One region of the Streptomyces sp. NPDC013317 genome, then DNA from elsewhere that is predicted to be linked to it. Evidence: riboswitches for the same ligand, from Rfam matches in the RefSeq annotation. Region 1 holds a riboswitch; each other region holds the start of a gene.

What was found. A riboswitch is a leader RNA that binds a small molecule or an ion and turns the genes downstream of it on or off. The one in region 1 is predicted to bind cobalamin.
Region 2: it holds a riboswitch for cobalamin, as region 1 does, so the genes downstream of both, ACZ3IJ_RS29680 (ABC transporter substrate-binding protein) here and ACZ3IJ_RS11850 (energy-coupling factor ABC transporter permease) in region 1, are expected to answer to the same signal.
Region 3: it holds a riboswitch for cobalamin, as region 1 does, so the genes downstream of both, cobN (cobaltochelatase subunit CobN) here and ACZ3IJ_RS11850 (energy-coupling factor ABC transporter permease) in region 1, are expected to answer to the same signal.
Region 4: it holds a riboswitch for cobalamin, as region 1 does, so the genes downstream of both, ACZ3IJ_RS07210 (ribonucleoside-diphosphate reductase subunit alpha) here and ACZ3IJ_RS11850 (energy-coupling factor ABC transporter permease) in region 1, are expected to answer to the same signal.

Annotation. Positions count from the first base shown of each region.
Region 1 covers NZ_JBVHDX010000003.1:675,859-679,220, forward strand. Annotated here, with positions in the region: gene dhaK (dihydroxyacetone kinase subunit DhaK) at 1-284, shown strand, start outside; gene dhaL (dihydroxyacetone kinase subunit DhaL) at 291-905, shown strand; gene ACZ3IJ_RS11845 (PTS-dependent dihydroxyacetone kinase phosphotransferase subunit DhaM) at 902-1,315, shown strand; cobalamin riboswitch at 1,429-1,624, shown strand; gene ACZ3IJ_RS11850 (energy-coupling factor ABC transporter permease) at 1,654-2,352, shown strand; gene ACZ3IJ_RS11855 (energy-coupling factor ABC transporter substrate-binding protein) at 2,352-2,753, shown strand; gene cbiQ (cobalt ECF transporter T component CbiQ) at 2,760-3,362, shown strand, end outside.
Region 2 covers NZ_JBVHDX010000014.1:104,350-107,711, reverse strand. Annotated here, with positions in the region: gene ACZ3IJ_RS29685 (FecCD family ABC transporter permease) at 1-920, opposite strand, end outside; gene ACZ3IJ_RS29680 (ABC transporter substrate-binding protein) at 917-1,891, opposite strand; adenosylcobalamin (AdoCbl) riboswitch at 1,900-2,050, opposite strand; gene ACZ3IJ_RS29675 (M67 family metallopeptidase) at 2,058-2,486, opposite strand; gene ACZ3IJ_RS29670 (amino acid permease) at 2,563-3,362, opposite strand, start outside.
Region 3 covers NZ_JBVHDX010000008.1:265,082-268,443, forward strand. Annotated here, with positions in the region: gene cobN (cobaltochelatase subunit CobN) at 1-1,759, opposite strand, end outside; cobalamin riboswitch at 1,799-1,933, opposite strand; gene ACZ3IJ_RS22295 (cobalamin biosynthesis protein CobG) at 1,979-3,362, shown strand, end outside.
Region 4 covers NZ_JBVHDX010000002.1:546,122-549,483, reverse strand. Annotated here, with positions in the region: gene ACZ3IJ_RS07210 (ribonucleoside-diphosphate reductase subunit alpha) at 1-1,664, opposite strand, end outside; cobalamin riboswitch at 1,794-1,941, opposite strand; gene ACZ3IJ_RS07205 (GNAT family N-acetyltransferase) at 1,974-2,477, opposite strand; gene mctP (monocarboxylate uptake permease MctP) at 2,561-3,362, opposite strand, start outside.

The DNA of each region.
Region 1 (3,362 bases):
TCGCCGTCGACGCCGTCCTGGAGGACCTGCGGCCGTCCGGTCCCGTCCTCGCCCTCGTGAACGGGATGGGCGCCACGCCACTGCTCGAACTGTACGGTTTCAACGCCGAGGTGCAGCGCGTGCTGGCCGAGCGCGGGGTGCCCGTCGCCCGCACGCTGGTCGGCAACTACGTGACCTCGCTCGACATGGCCGGCTGCTCGGTGACGCTCTGTCAGGCCGACGAGGAGCTGCTCCGGCTCTGGGACGCGCCCGTGCAGACGCCGGCGCTGCGCTGGGGCCGGTGAGCGGGGATGACCGAACCGGAGGAGTTCGACGCCGCGTTCTTCTGTCGCTGGCTGACCGGTGCCGCGGCGGTCGTCGACCGTGAGGCGGAGCGTCTCACCGAGCTCGACTCGGCGATCGGCGACGCGGACCACGGCGCCAATCTGAAGCGGGGGTTCGCCGCCGTGAGGGACATCCTGGAGAAGGATCCACCCGAGACTCCGGGGGCCGTACTCGTGGCCGCGGGGCGGCAGTTGATCTCCACGGTCGGGGGTGCGTCGGGGCCGCTGTACGGGACGCTGCTGCGGCGGACCGGCAAGGCGCTCGGGGATGCCGCATCGGTGACACGGGAGGACCTGGCCGCGGCGCTGGCCGCCGGGGTCGCCGCAGTCGCGCAGCTCGGCGGGGCCCAGGTCGGGGACAAGACCATGCTGGACGCGCTCACCCCCGCGGCCGAGGAGCTCGGCGACTCCTTCGCCGCGGCCCGGGACGCGGCCGAGCGCGGGGCGCTCGCGACCGTCCCGCTCCGGGCGCGCAAGGGCAGGGCGAGCTATCTGGGCGAACGCTCCGTCGGGCACCAGGACCCCGGGGCCACCTCGTCGGCCCTGCTGATCGCCGCGCTCGCGGAGGTGGCCGCCGCATGACGGGCCGGCAGGGCACGGTGGGCATCGTTCTCGTCTCGCACAGCGCGGCCGTGGCCGACGCGGTCGCCGCCCTGGCCCAGGGGCTCGCGGGCGGCGGGGCGACCGCTCCCGTCGCCGCGGCCGGAGGCACTCCCGACGGGGGTCTCGGCACGAGTTCCGAGCGGATCGTCGAGGCGGCGAACGCGGTCGACGGGGGCGCCGGAGTGGCCCTGCTCGTCGACCTCGGCAGCGCCGTCCTGACCGTCAAGGCGCTCCTCGCCGAGGAGGACGAGCTTCCGGACGGCTCACGGCTCGTGGACGCCCCCTTCGTCGAGGGCGCCGTCGCCGCGCTCGTCACGGCGAGCGCCGGCGGGGACCTGGACGCGGTGGTGGCGGCGGCCTCGGAGGCGTACGCGTACCGGAAGGAGTGAGGCGGGGGCGCGGGAGGCGTGCACAGGGGCGACAGGGGTGCGTGGGGCGCGCGGGAGATCCGTCACACACCGTCCGCGGCGCCTCCCGTGTTGTGATGTACCTGGTCAACCCACTAATGTCACAGCGCCTTGGTGTACGGGAAACCGGTGCGGTACCGGTGCGGCCCTCGCCACTGTGATCGGGAAGTCCGGCTCCATCCCTCCGGGGAAGCCACTGGACCGCCGCGGGAGACCGCGGGGGTGTGGGAAGGCGGAGCCGCGGCGGCATGACCCGTCAGCCAGGAGACCGGCCAAGGTGCGTTGTCCATCCACGAGGTGCTGGAGAGGGTCTCCCAACCATGCATATAGCCGAGGGGTATCTGCCCCCTGTGCACGCGGCCGCCTGGGGCGTCGCGTCCGCTCCCTTCGTCGTCCACGGTGTCCGCGCGCTGACCCGTGAGGTCAAGGCCAACCCCGAGTCCACCCTGTTGCTCGGTGCGTCCGGTGCGTTCACCTTCGTTCTGTCCGCGCTCAAGATCCCGTCGGTGACGGGCAGTTGCTCGCACCCGACCGGCACGGGCCTCGGCGCGATCCTGTTCCGGCCGCCGGTGATGGCGGTCCTGGGCACGATCACCCTGCTGTTCCAGGCACTGCTGCTCGCCCACGGCGGGCTCACCACGCTCGGTGCCAACGTCTTCTCCATGGCGATCGTCGGGCCGTGGGCCGGTTTCGGTACGTACTGGCTGCTTCGCCGCTTCGACGTCCCGCTCATGGTGAGCGTGTTCTTCGGCGCGTTCGTCGCCGACCTGTCGACGTACTGCGTGACCAGCGTCCAGCTCGCGCTGGCGTTCCCGGACCCGGGCAGCGGTGTGCTCGGCGCGCTGGCCAAGTTCGGTGGCATCTTCGCCGTCACGCAGCTGCCGCTCGCCGTCAGCGAGGGCCTGCTGACGGTGCTGGTCATGCGGCTGCTCACGCAGTCCAGCAAGGCGGACCTGACCCGCCTCGGGGTGCTGCTCCCGTCCCGTAAGAAGAACGAGAAAGCGGAGGCGAGCGCCTGATGAGCCGGAACGCGAAGATCAACGCACTGCTCCTGCTCGTCGTCGGAGCGCTGGCCGTCCTCCCGCTGGTCCTGGGACTGGGCGACCACAAGGAGGAGCCGTTCACCGGCGCCGACGGTGAGGCAGAGACGGCGATCACGGAGATCGACCCGGACTACGAGCCGTGGTTCTCCCCGCTGTACGAACCCCCGTCCGGCGAGATCGAGTCGGCGCTCTTCTCCCTGCAGGCTGCGCTCGGCGCCGGAGTGCTCGCCTACTACTTCGGCCTGCACAAGGGTCGCAGGCAGGGCGAGGCCCGCGCGCTCGCGAAGTCGCCGAGGTCCGTGCCCGAGCCTGCTTCGGCGCCGGTGTCCACGGCCACGGCCACGGCCACGTCCACGTCCACGTCCGGCGACGAGTAGCCGCCGGTGCTGCCGATCGACGCGGCGGCGCACAGCAGTCGCTGGCGCCGCCGTCACCCGTGCGAGAAAGCGGCACTCGGCTTCGGTCTGACGCTCTGCGCGGTGTGCCTGCCGCCGTGGCCGGGTGCCGTGCTGGTCGCGGTGGCCACCCTGGCCGTCCTTCTCGGGCCGGCCGGGGTGCCGGGGCGCCAGTTGTGGCGCGCGTTCCGCATCCCGCTGGGCTTCTGTGTGACGGGAGCGGTCCCGCTGCTCCTCGAGGTGGGCGGGGACCGGGGCCTGGTGGCGCTCGCGCACGACGGGCCCGTGCACGCGGGCGAGTTGCTGCTGCGGACCTCGTCGGCGTCGCTGGGCGTGCTGCTGTTCGCCTTCACGACGCCCGTCTCGGACGTCCTGCCCCGGCTGGTGCGGGCCGGCGTGCCGGCGCCCGTGGTGGATGTGGCGCTCGTGATGTACCGGATCAGCTTCCTTCTTCTGGATGCGATGTCCAAGATCCGGCAGGCGCAGGCGGCCCGGCTCGGCCTGACCACGCGGGCGGCGACCTGGCGTTCCCTCGCCGGGCTCGGCGCCACGGCCTTCGTCCGCGCCTTCGACCGGGCGCAGCGCCTGCAG
Region 2 (3,362 bases), on a different contig from region 1:
ACGGCCATGCGGGCGGCGTGCGGGACCATCAGGCCGACGAAGCCGACGGCTCCGCTGACGGAGACCATGACGGCGGTGACGAGGGAGGCCAGGACGAAGACGACGGCGCGGAAGCGGGCGGTGTCCAGGCCGAGGACGGTCGCGCCCTCCTCGCCGACGAGGAGCAGGTCCAGGGGGCGGGCGAGGGTGAGCAGGGCGGCGACGCCGAGGACGAGGACGGCGGCGGGCAGGGCGAGGGTGTCCCAGCGGGCGCTGCCGAGGCCGCCGAGGGACCAGAACATCGCCTCCTGGAAGTGTTCGGGGCGGCCCGCGAGGACGAGGAGCAGGGTGGTCAGCGCGGAGAGGATGTACGAGACGGCGACGCCGGCGAGGACGAGCCGGGAGCCGGTCATCGTGGAGCCGCGGCGGGCGAGCGCGTAGACGAGGACCAGGGCGAGCAGGGCGCCGGCGAAGGCCCCGGCGGGCATGGCGACGGTGGTGGTGATCCCGCCGCCGACGCCGAGGACGAGCACGAGGACGGCCCCGGTGGACGCTCCCGAGGAGATGCCCAGGAGGAAGGGGTCGGCGAGGCGGTTGCGGACGAGGGCCTGGAGGACGGCGCCGACGACGGCGAGCCCGGCGCCGACGACCGCGCCGAGCAGGACGCGCGGCAGCCGGACGTCGAGCACGATCGTGCGGTACGGGGAGGGGGCGGCGCGGCCGGTGAGGATCTCGGTGACCGCGCCCACGGGTATCCGTACCGACCCGAGTGCGACCCCGGCGACGACGGCTGCCGCGAGCGCGGCGACCAGCCCCCCGAGGACGAGTGCGAACCGCCCGCGCCCGGCCGGCGCCGGAGCGGCCGGGGCCCGGCCCTCGGGGGCCGTGTCCCGTTCCGCTCCGGCGGCCGGGGACGGGGGCGGGGACGAGGTGGCGGTCATCGGGTCGGGTGGAGCTGGGTGGCGAGCTTCTCGATCGCCGCGGGGACCCGGACACCGAGGACGGCGTCGGAGAGCGGCAGGACGGCGAAGCGGCGGTTCTTGACCGCCGGGACGTCCTGGAGGGCCGGGTCGTCGAGGAGGCGCTTCTTCTTCTGTTCGACGGTCGTGGAGCCGTAGTCGTAGATGACGATCACCTCCGGCTTGCGGGCGACGACCTGCTCCCAGGTCGCGTCCCCGAAGGGCTTGCCGAGGTCGGCGAAGACGTTCCGGCCGCCCGCGAGGGAGATCAGCTCGTTGCCGATTCCCTTGCCTCCGGCGGTGAACGCGGTCTTGTCGCCGCTGTCGTAGACGAACACCGGGACAGGGGTGACCCCGTCGAGCCTCTGCCCGGTCGCCGTGACCGTCTTCTTCGCCCCGGCCGTCCACTCCGTGCCGCGTTCGGGGACGCCGAAGGTCCGGGCCACCTCGTCGACCTCGCGGTACAGGTCGGCGAGGGAGGAGGCGCCGGAGGGGCAGTACTCCATGTTCAGGCGGGTGTTGACGCCCGCCGCCTTCAGGTCGTCCCGGGCGCGTCCGGCCTTCGCGTCGAAGGCGCTGGAGTAGCCGCCGTAGACGAAGTCGGGGTTCGCGGCGAGCAGGGCCTCCTTGGAGGGGTACTCCTTGGCGAGGACCGGCAATGAGTCGTACGCCTTCTTGTACGCGGGCAGGATCCGGTCGTCGAGGTAGGCCGTGCCGACGAGGGACTTCTCCAGGCCGAGGGCGAGCATCACCTCGGTGACGTGCTGGTTCATGGTGACGACCCGCTGCGGCGGTGCCTGGTAGGTCGTCTTCACACCGCAGTTGGAGACGGTGTACGGGAACCCCGGTGCGGCCTTGGCGGCGGGGGCGTCCTTCTCAGCGGGGGCCGCGCAGGCCGCGAGCAGCGGGACGAGGGCGGCGGCGGGCAGCAGGGTACGACGGGGCCAGGTCATGGCGGACGAGCCTCCTCCGGGGATTTCCACGTCCCCAGTCGGTGGTGAGAGGCGGCAGGTCAGTTCCTGGCTTCCGGCCCCCGGAGGGGCCGGTCACAGTGGCGGGACCGTGCCGGATTCGCACCGGCTTCCTGGGTCCTGCCGCCCTGATGGTCGCGTCAGTGTCTCAGACGCCGTACTCCTCGACGACCTTCACGTCCTCCTCGGTCACGACGCCCTCGACGATCCGGTAGGAGCGGAACTGGAAGGGGCCCGCGCCGTCGGTGTCGGCGGTGGAGACGAGGACGTAGTGCGCGCCGGGCTCGTTGGCGTACGTGATGTCGGTACGGGACGGGTAGGCCTCGGTGGCGGTGTGCGAGTGGTAGACGATCACGGGCTCCTCGTCCCGGTCGTCCATCTCGCGGTAGAGCTTGAGGAGGTCGGCGGAGTCGAACTCGTAGAACGTGGGCGAGCGCGCCGCGTTCAGCATCGGGATGAACCGCTCGGGGCGGCCGCTGCCGGCGGGACCCGCGACCACGCCGCAGGCCTCGTCGGGGTGGTCCGCGCGGGAGTGTTCCACGATCTGGTCGTACAGGGCCCGGGTGATGGTCAGCATGTCCGACAGGATAAGCAGAGGGGCCGCTCCGTACCGAGGAGTGGTACGGAGCGGCCCGAATGCTGGACAGGCCGGGTCAGGAGCGCTTGGCGAAGGCCGCGCCCTCCGGGTTGCGGGCCTTCAGGACCAGGTAGGAGACCCCGAGGATCAGGCCCCACAGCGGCGCGCAGTAGAGCGAGATCCGGGCGTCCTTGTCGATGCCCATCAGCACGATGACCATGCCGATGAAGGCGAGGGCGAAGAGGCTGCACCAGATGCCGCCGGGCGCCTTGAAGGACGACTGGGGCAGCTCGCCGCGGTCGGCCTTGCGACGGAAGCGGACCTGGCAGACCAGGATCATGATCCAGGCCCACATGCCGGAGATGGTGGCGAAGGAGACGACGTAGTTGAAGGCGTCGCCGGGCCACTGGTAGTTGATCCAGACGCCCACCATCATCAGGCCGGCCGAGAACGAGGTGCCGACCAGCGGCAGACCGTTCTTGGTGAGCTTGGTGAAGAACTTCGGGCCCTGGCCGTTGAGCGCGAGGTCGCGCAGCATGCGGCCGGTGGAGTACATGCCCGAGTTGCAGGAGGAGAGCGCGGCGGTCAGGACGACGAAGTTCACGATCGCGGCGCCGACGCCGAGGCCCATCTTCTCGAAGGCCGCGACGAACGGGGATACGCCCGGCTGGAAGTGGGTCCACGGGACGACCGACAGGATCATGATCAGCGCGCCGACGTAGAAGACGGCGATGCGCCACGGCACGGTGTTGATGGCCTTGGGCAGGACGGTCTTCGGGTCCTTGGACTCGCCCGCCGTGACGCCGACCAGCTCGACGGCGAGGAAGGCGAACATGACCATCTGCAGGGTCATCAGGGTGGAGCCGATGCCCTTGG
Region 3 (3,362 bases), on a different contig from region 1:
CGCGGGCCATCGGCGGCACCAGGTGGTCGACCAGCGTCGCGTGCACGCGACGCTTGGCCTGCGTGCCCTCGCCCGGGTCGTTGACCAGGAACGGGTAGACCAGCGGGATGTCGCCGAGCGCCGCGTCCGGTCCGCAGGCGGCGGACAGGCCGGCGTTCTTGCCGGGCAGCCACTCCAGGTTGCCGTGCTTGCCGAGGTGGACCATCGCGTCGGCGCCGAAGCCGCCGTCCTCGGCGCGCGCCGCGATCCAGCGGTAGGCGGCCAGGTAGTGGTGGGACGGCGGGAGATCGGGGTCGTGGTAGATCGCGATCGGGTTCTCGCCGAAGCCGCGCGGCGGCTGGATGAGGACGAGGAGGTTCCCGCGCCGCAGGGCGGCGAGGACGATGTCGCCCTCGGGGTTGCGGGACCGGTCGAGGAACATCTCGCCGGGCGCCGGGCCCCAGTGCTCCTCGACGGCCTCGCGCAGCTCGGCCGGGAGGGTCGCGTACCAGCGGCGGTAGTCGGCGGCCGGGATGCGGACGGGGTTCTTCGCCAGCTGCTCCTCGGTCAGCCAGTCCTGGTCGTGGCCACCGGCCTCGATCAGGGCGTAGATCAGCTCGTCGCCGTCCCCGGAGACCAGCCCGGGGATCTCCTCGACCGGGCCGAAGTCGTACCCCTCCTCACGCAGGCGCCGCAGGAGCGCGACGGCGGAGGCGGGGGTGTCGAGGCCGACCGCGTTGCCGATCCGGGAGTGCTTGGTCGGGTACGCGGAGAGGACCAGCGCGAGCCTCTTCTCGGCGTTCGGGATGTGCCGCAGGCGGGCGTGGCGGACCGCGATCCCGGCGACGCGCGCGGCGCGCTCGGTGTCGGCGACGTACGCCGGAAGTCCGTCCTCGTCGATCTCCTTGAAGGAGAACGGGACGGTGATGAGCCGGCCGTCGAACTCGGGCACGGCGACCTGGCTCGCGGCGTCCAGCGGGGAGAGGCCCTCGTCGTTCTCCTCCCAGGCGGCGCGCGAGCCGGTGAGGCAGAGCGCCTGCAGGATCGGCACGTCGAGGGCGGCGAGCGCGCCCGCGTCCCAGGCGTCCTCGTCCCCGCCCGCCTGCGCCTCGGCGGGCTTGGTGCCGCCGGCCGCGAGGACGGTGGTGACGATCGCGTCGGCCGTACGAAGGGTGTCGAGCAGCTCCGGCTCGGGGGCGCGCAGGGAGGCGACGTACAGCGGCAGGGCACGCGCGCCCGCGTCCTCGATCGCCGCGCAGAGCGAGTCGACGAAGGCGGTGTTCCCGCTCATGTGGTGGGCGCGGTAGTAGAGCACGGCGACGGTCGGGCCGTCGGTGGCGCGCGCCTCCCGCTCCAGCGGGCCCCAGGTGGGCGCGGCGGCCGGGGCGTCGAAGCCGTGACCGGTGAGCAGCACGGTGTCGGAGAGGAACCGGGCCAGCTGCTCCAGGTTGGCCGGGCCGCCGTGCGCGAGGTAGGCGTGGGCCTCGGTGGCGACGCCGACAGGGACGGTGGAGGCCTCCATCAGCTGGGCGTCGGGAGCCTGTTCCCCGGAGAGCACGACCAGCGGCTTCTCCGTCGCCCGCAGGGCGTCCAGGCCGTCCTCCCAGGCGCGCAGACCGCCGAGGAGGCGTACGAGAACGAGGTCGGCGCCGTCCAGGAGCCCGGGCAGGTCGTCCAGGGCGAGGCGGGAGGGGTTGGCGAACCGGTACGCGACGGGGCCGCCGGCCGCGCGGGCGCTGAGCAGGTCGGTGTCGGAGTGCGACAGCAACAGAATTCGCATGCGTGCGCAGGCCTTCCTCGGGGTTGTCCGCGCCCCGGGTGGTCGTGTGGACGGCAGGAGTTCCTGACTCACCCGGCCCCTTCCGGGACCCGGCTCACAGTGGCGGGACCGCGCCGGATTCTCACCGGGCTTCCTCCCCGGGGTCCTGGGACCCCATGCCGATCTGCATAGTAGATCGTGCGCTCGGCGGCCCGGGGGGTCACCCGGATTCACGTGGGTATGCTCGCCGCCATGCCGCCCACCACGCCCCCTGCGCCCAACCAGGGCGAACCTCTCATACGGGACCGTGGCGACGCCTGCCCCGGGGCGCTCCGACTGCACCCCGCCGACGACGGTCGCCTGGCCCGACTGCGCCTGCCCGCAGGGTTGTTGACGTCTCGTCAGGTCCAGGTTCTGGCGTCGGCGGCGGAGTCCCTGGGCGACGGACGGGTGACGGTCACGTCCCGGGGGAACGTGGAGCTGCGGGGCCTCGGCGAGGGCTGCGGCGCGGAACTGGCGGACCGCCTGGCGGAGGCGGGCCTCCTCCCCTCGACCACCCACGAACGGGTCCGCAACATCGTCGCCTCCCCGGCGGCCACACTGGACGGACTCGGCCACGCGGACGTCCAGTTGTGGGCCCGCGAGCTGGACGCGCTGCTGTGCGCGACCCCCTGGACGGCGGCCCTCTCGGGCCGCTTCCTCTTCGCCCTGGACGACGGCCGCGGCGACGTGGCGGGGCTGGGCGGAGATGTGACCTTGATCGCAGAAGGCCCCCGGCCGGACGCCGACCGGACGGGCACGAGCCCGTCGCCCGGCGGAGCCACGGCGAGCGGGAGCGTCGGCCCCGCGCCGCGCGCCGCCGACGCCCTGCTGTGCGTCGGCGGACAGGCGTTCCGCGTCGCAGGTGCCGACGCGCCGCGAGCCGCGCTCGCCGCGGCCGACGCGTTCCTGCGGGCCGCACAGGACGCCGGAAACGGCGCGTGGCGCGTGAAGGAACTGCCGCGCTCCGGAGCGCCGGAAGCGGAAGCCACCGACGCCGCCGGCCCGAACGGGCTGCCGGGCGCCGACGGCCCGGAGGACGGGGCCGGCGCGGCGAACGCCGAGACCGGCCTCCTCGACCTCGCCGCCGCACTCGCGCGGGCCGGCGTCGACGCCCGCCCCGTCACCCCCGCACCGCCGCTGCCGCACCGCGCTCCGCCCGAGCCCGGAGCGCTCGGCGGGCGCGCGCTGCACGTGCTCGCGCCCCTCGGGCGGCTGACCGCCGCCCAACTCCGGGCGCTGTTGCCCGCCGACGAGGTGCGGCTCACGCCCTGGCGTGGTGCCGTCGTCGTCGGGGCCTCCCCCGAGCGACTGCCGGAGCTCGACGCGGCCGGCCTCATCACCCGGCCCGCCGACCCCTGGGTCGGCGTCGGCGCCTGCACCGGGCGCCCCGGCTGCGCCAAGTCCCTCGCGGACGTGCGCGCCGACGCCACTCCCGGCCGCGGCGGTCTCCCCGTCCACTTCTCCGGGTGCGAGCGTCGGTGCGGCCACCCGCAGGGCCGCGCCTGGGTCGACGTCGTCGCCACCGACGACGGCCACTACCTCGTGGACGGCCGCCCCACCCCCCGTACAGACCTTCCCCACG
Region 4 (3,362 bases), on a different contig from region 1:
TCGGCGAGGTCGGCGGACGCCTCGTACGCGGCGAGCATGATCCGCTCGGCGATGCGGGTCGACAGCGCGCGAGCCTCGGGGGAGTCGAAGGGCAGCTTGAGCTGGAAGAAGACGTCCTGGAGGCCCATCGCGCCCAGGCCGACCGGGCGCCAGCGGGCGTTGGAGCGGCCCGCCTGCTCGGTCGGGTAGAAGTTGATGTCGACGACCCGGTCGAGGAAGGTGACGGCCGTACGGACGGTCGCGTCGAGCCGCTCCCAGTCGATGTCCGAACCGACCACGAACGCGCCGAGGTTGACCGAGCCCAGGTTGCAGACGGCCGTCTCGCCGTCGTCCGTGACCTCCAGGATCTCCGTGCAGAGATTGGAGGAGTGGACGGTGTGGCCCGGCTCGGCGGTCTGGTTGGCCGTACGGTTCGAGGCGTCCTTGAAGGTCATCCAACCGTTGCCGGTCTGGGCCAGGGTCCGCATCATCCGGCCGTACAGGTCACGGGCCGGCATGGTCTTGCGGGCCAGGCCCTTCGCCTCGGCGGCGCGGTACGCGGCGTCGAACTCCTCGCCCCACAGGTCGACGAGCTCGGGCACGTCAGCCGGGGAGAAGAGCGACCACTCGGCGTCCGCGTTGACCCGGCGCATGAACTCGTCCGGGATCCAGTGCGCCAGGTTCAGGTTGTGCGTACGCCGGGCGTCCTCACCGGTGTTGTCACGGAGCTCCAGGAACTCCTCGATGTCCGCGTGCCAGGTCTCCAGGTAGACCGCGGCCGCGCCCTTGCGCCGTCCGCCCTGGTTCACGGCCGCCACCGAGGCGTCCAGTGTCTTCAGGAACGGCACGATGCCGTTGGAGTGCCCGTTGGTGCCGCGGATCAGCGAACCGCGGGCGCGGATGCGGGAGTACGACAGGCCGATGCCGCCCGCGTGCTTCGAGAGCCGCGCGACCTGGTGGTACCGGTCGTAGATGGAGTCCAGCTCGTCCAGCGGGGAGTCGAGGAGGTAGCAGGACGACATCTGCGGGTGGCGGGTGCCGGAGTTGAAGAGTGTGGGGGAGGAGGGCAGGTAGTCGAGCCGGCTCATCAGCCCGTACAGCGCGGCGACCTCGTCGAGCGCGCGGGTGGAGTCGTCCTCGGCGAGGCCGCAGGCGACGCGCAGCATGAAGTGCTGCGGGGTCTCGATCACCTGGCGGGTGATCGGGTGACGCAGCAGATAGCGCGAGTAGAGGGTCCGCAGACCGAAGTAGCCGAAGCGGTCGTCCGCGTCCGCGTCGATGAGCGCGTCGAGCCGCTCGGAGTGCCGCCGGACGAACTCGGCCGTACGGTCGGCGATCAGGCCCTCGCGGTGACCGACGGTGACGGACGACGAGAAGGTGACCGAGCCCTGCGAGGCCGCCTCGTCGGCGATGGTGATCGTGAGCAGCCGGGCGGCGAGCCGTGAGTACGCCGGGTCCTCGGCGATCAGACCCGCCGCCGCCTCCGTGGCCAGCTCGCGCAGCTCCGCCTCGTCCGAACCGGCGTTGCGGCCGCGCAGCGCGGCGGCGGCGACCTTGCCGGGGTCGGTGTCGGTGAGGTCGGCGGTGAGGTCGGTCAGGGTCCGCAGAAGCACGGTCCCGGGTCCGTCGCTCTCGTTGCCGTCGCTCTCGATCGCTGCGGCCGGATCGGCGGGCGCGATGGTCACGTGGGGCTCTCCCTCGCTCGGCTCGGGGCCGGCGGAGGGAGGCGGGCGGCGGCCGCACCCGTGGACAGGGGAGGGCCGCGCCACGGCCCACTCCGCGAGGCCCGGACGTCTGTGGCACCCGGAACGGAAGGACCGGGCGCGCCGTCCGCAGGTCTTCGGACTCGGTCCGCGTGCGCAAGCACGCAGAAACCACACCGTTGCGGGACAGTTCCGGATTTCCACCGGATTCCCCTGCGAGGACAGCGAGGATGAGCATACATGTGGGGGGCGCTCCTCGAAGCACCCCCCACATGTTGTGTCGTTGGCGAGTCAGAGCTCCAAGGCGTAGGTGAGCAGGGGGTCCATGTCGGCGAGCGGACTCCAGTCCCGGCCGGGCGTGCGGACGAAGCCCGTTCGCTCGTACATCCGGTGCGCGGCGGCCATCCGGGCCTGGGTGGAGAGCACCACGCGACGGCATCCCCCGGTCTCCCGCGCCCGCTCCACACAGGCCCGTACGAGCGCCTCGCCGACGCCCCGGCCCCGCGCCTCCTTCGCCACGGCGAGCATCCGGAACTCGGCCTCGCCCTCGCCCGCGATGTCGGCCCACTCCTCACCGCCCCGGGCGAAGGTCACCCCGCCGAGGACGGTGCCCGTGCGGTCCACCGCCACCAGCACCTCCGCCTCCGCGACCCGCCGGGGCACGTCCCGCAGCAGGTGGAGGTAGTCGTCCGCCTCGCCGAAGTCGAGGTGTCCGTCGTCGAGGTAGGCGCGCGCGGTGATGTCGCCGAGGGTCTCGTGCTCCTCGGGCCGTACCGCTCTGATGGTGAAGTCCATGGAGGGAAGTCTGCCTCGGGGGCACACGGAAGGGCCCGGGATTTCCTCGCGGAGACCCCGGGCCCTTCGCCGTACCGGAACGGTCAGTGACCGGCGCCGACCTTGGGCAGCGGCTTCACGCCCGCGTCGCCCGCGTCCGCCGTGTAGTCCGACGGAGAGGTCTCGTCGACGCCCTCGGGCGCCTTCACGGCCTTCAGGACGAAGGTCAGGACGACGGTGACGATCACGTTGATCACGAAGGCGGTGAGACCGATGTAGCCGATCTCGCCGATGCCCGGGATCTCGGCGGACGAGCCGCCGAAGTGCTTCTGGGTCGGGCTGGCCACGCCGTACGCCGCCGCCGTGCCGTAGACCATGCCGACGGCCCAGCCGGCGAGCAGTGCCCAGCGGTGGAACCAGCGCGTGAACAGGCCGCCGACCAGCGCCGGGAGGGTCTGCAGGATCCAGATGCCGCCGAGCAGCTGGAAGTTGATCGCGACCGTCTTGTCCATGGTGAGGACGAAGGCGAGCGCGCCGACCTTGACGAGCAGCGACACCAGCTTGGAGACCTTGGTCTCCTGCTCCGGTGTGGCGTCCGGCTTCAGGAAGTCCTTGTAGATGTTGCGGGTGAAGAGGTTGGCGGCGGCGATCGACATGATCGCGGCCGGCACCAGCGCGCCGATGCCGATGGCCGCGAAGGCCACGCCCGCGAACCAGTCGGGGAACATGTTCTCGAAGAGCTGCGGGATCGCGAGCTGGCCGTTGGAGACCTTGACCCCGGCGGCGATCGCCATGAAGCCGAGCAGCGCCAGCAGCCCCAGCATCAGCGAGTAGAGCGGCAGGATCGTGGTGTTGCGGCGGATCACGTCACGGCTGCGCGAGGAGAGCGTCGCCGTGATCGAGTGC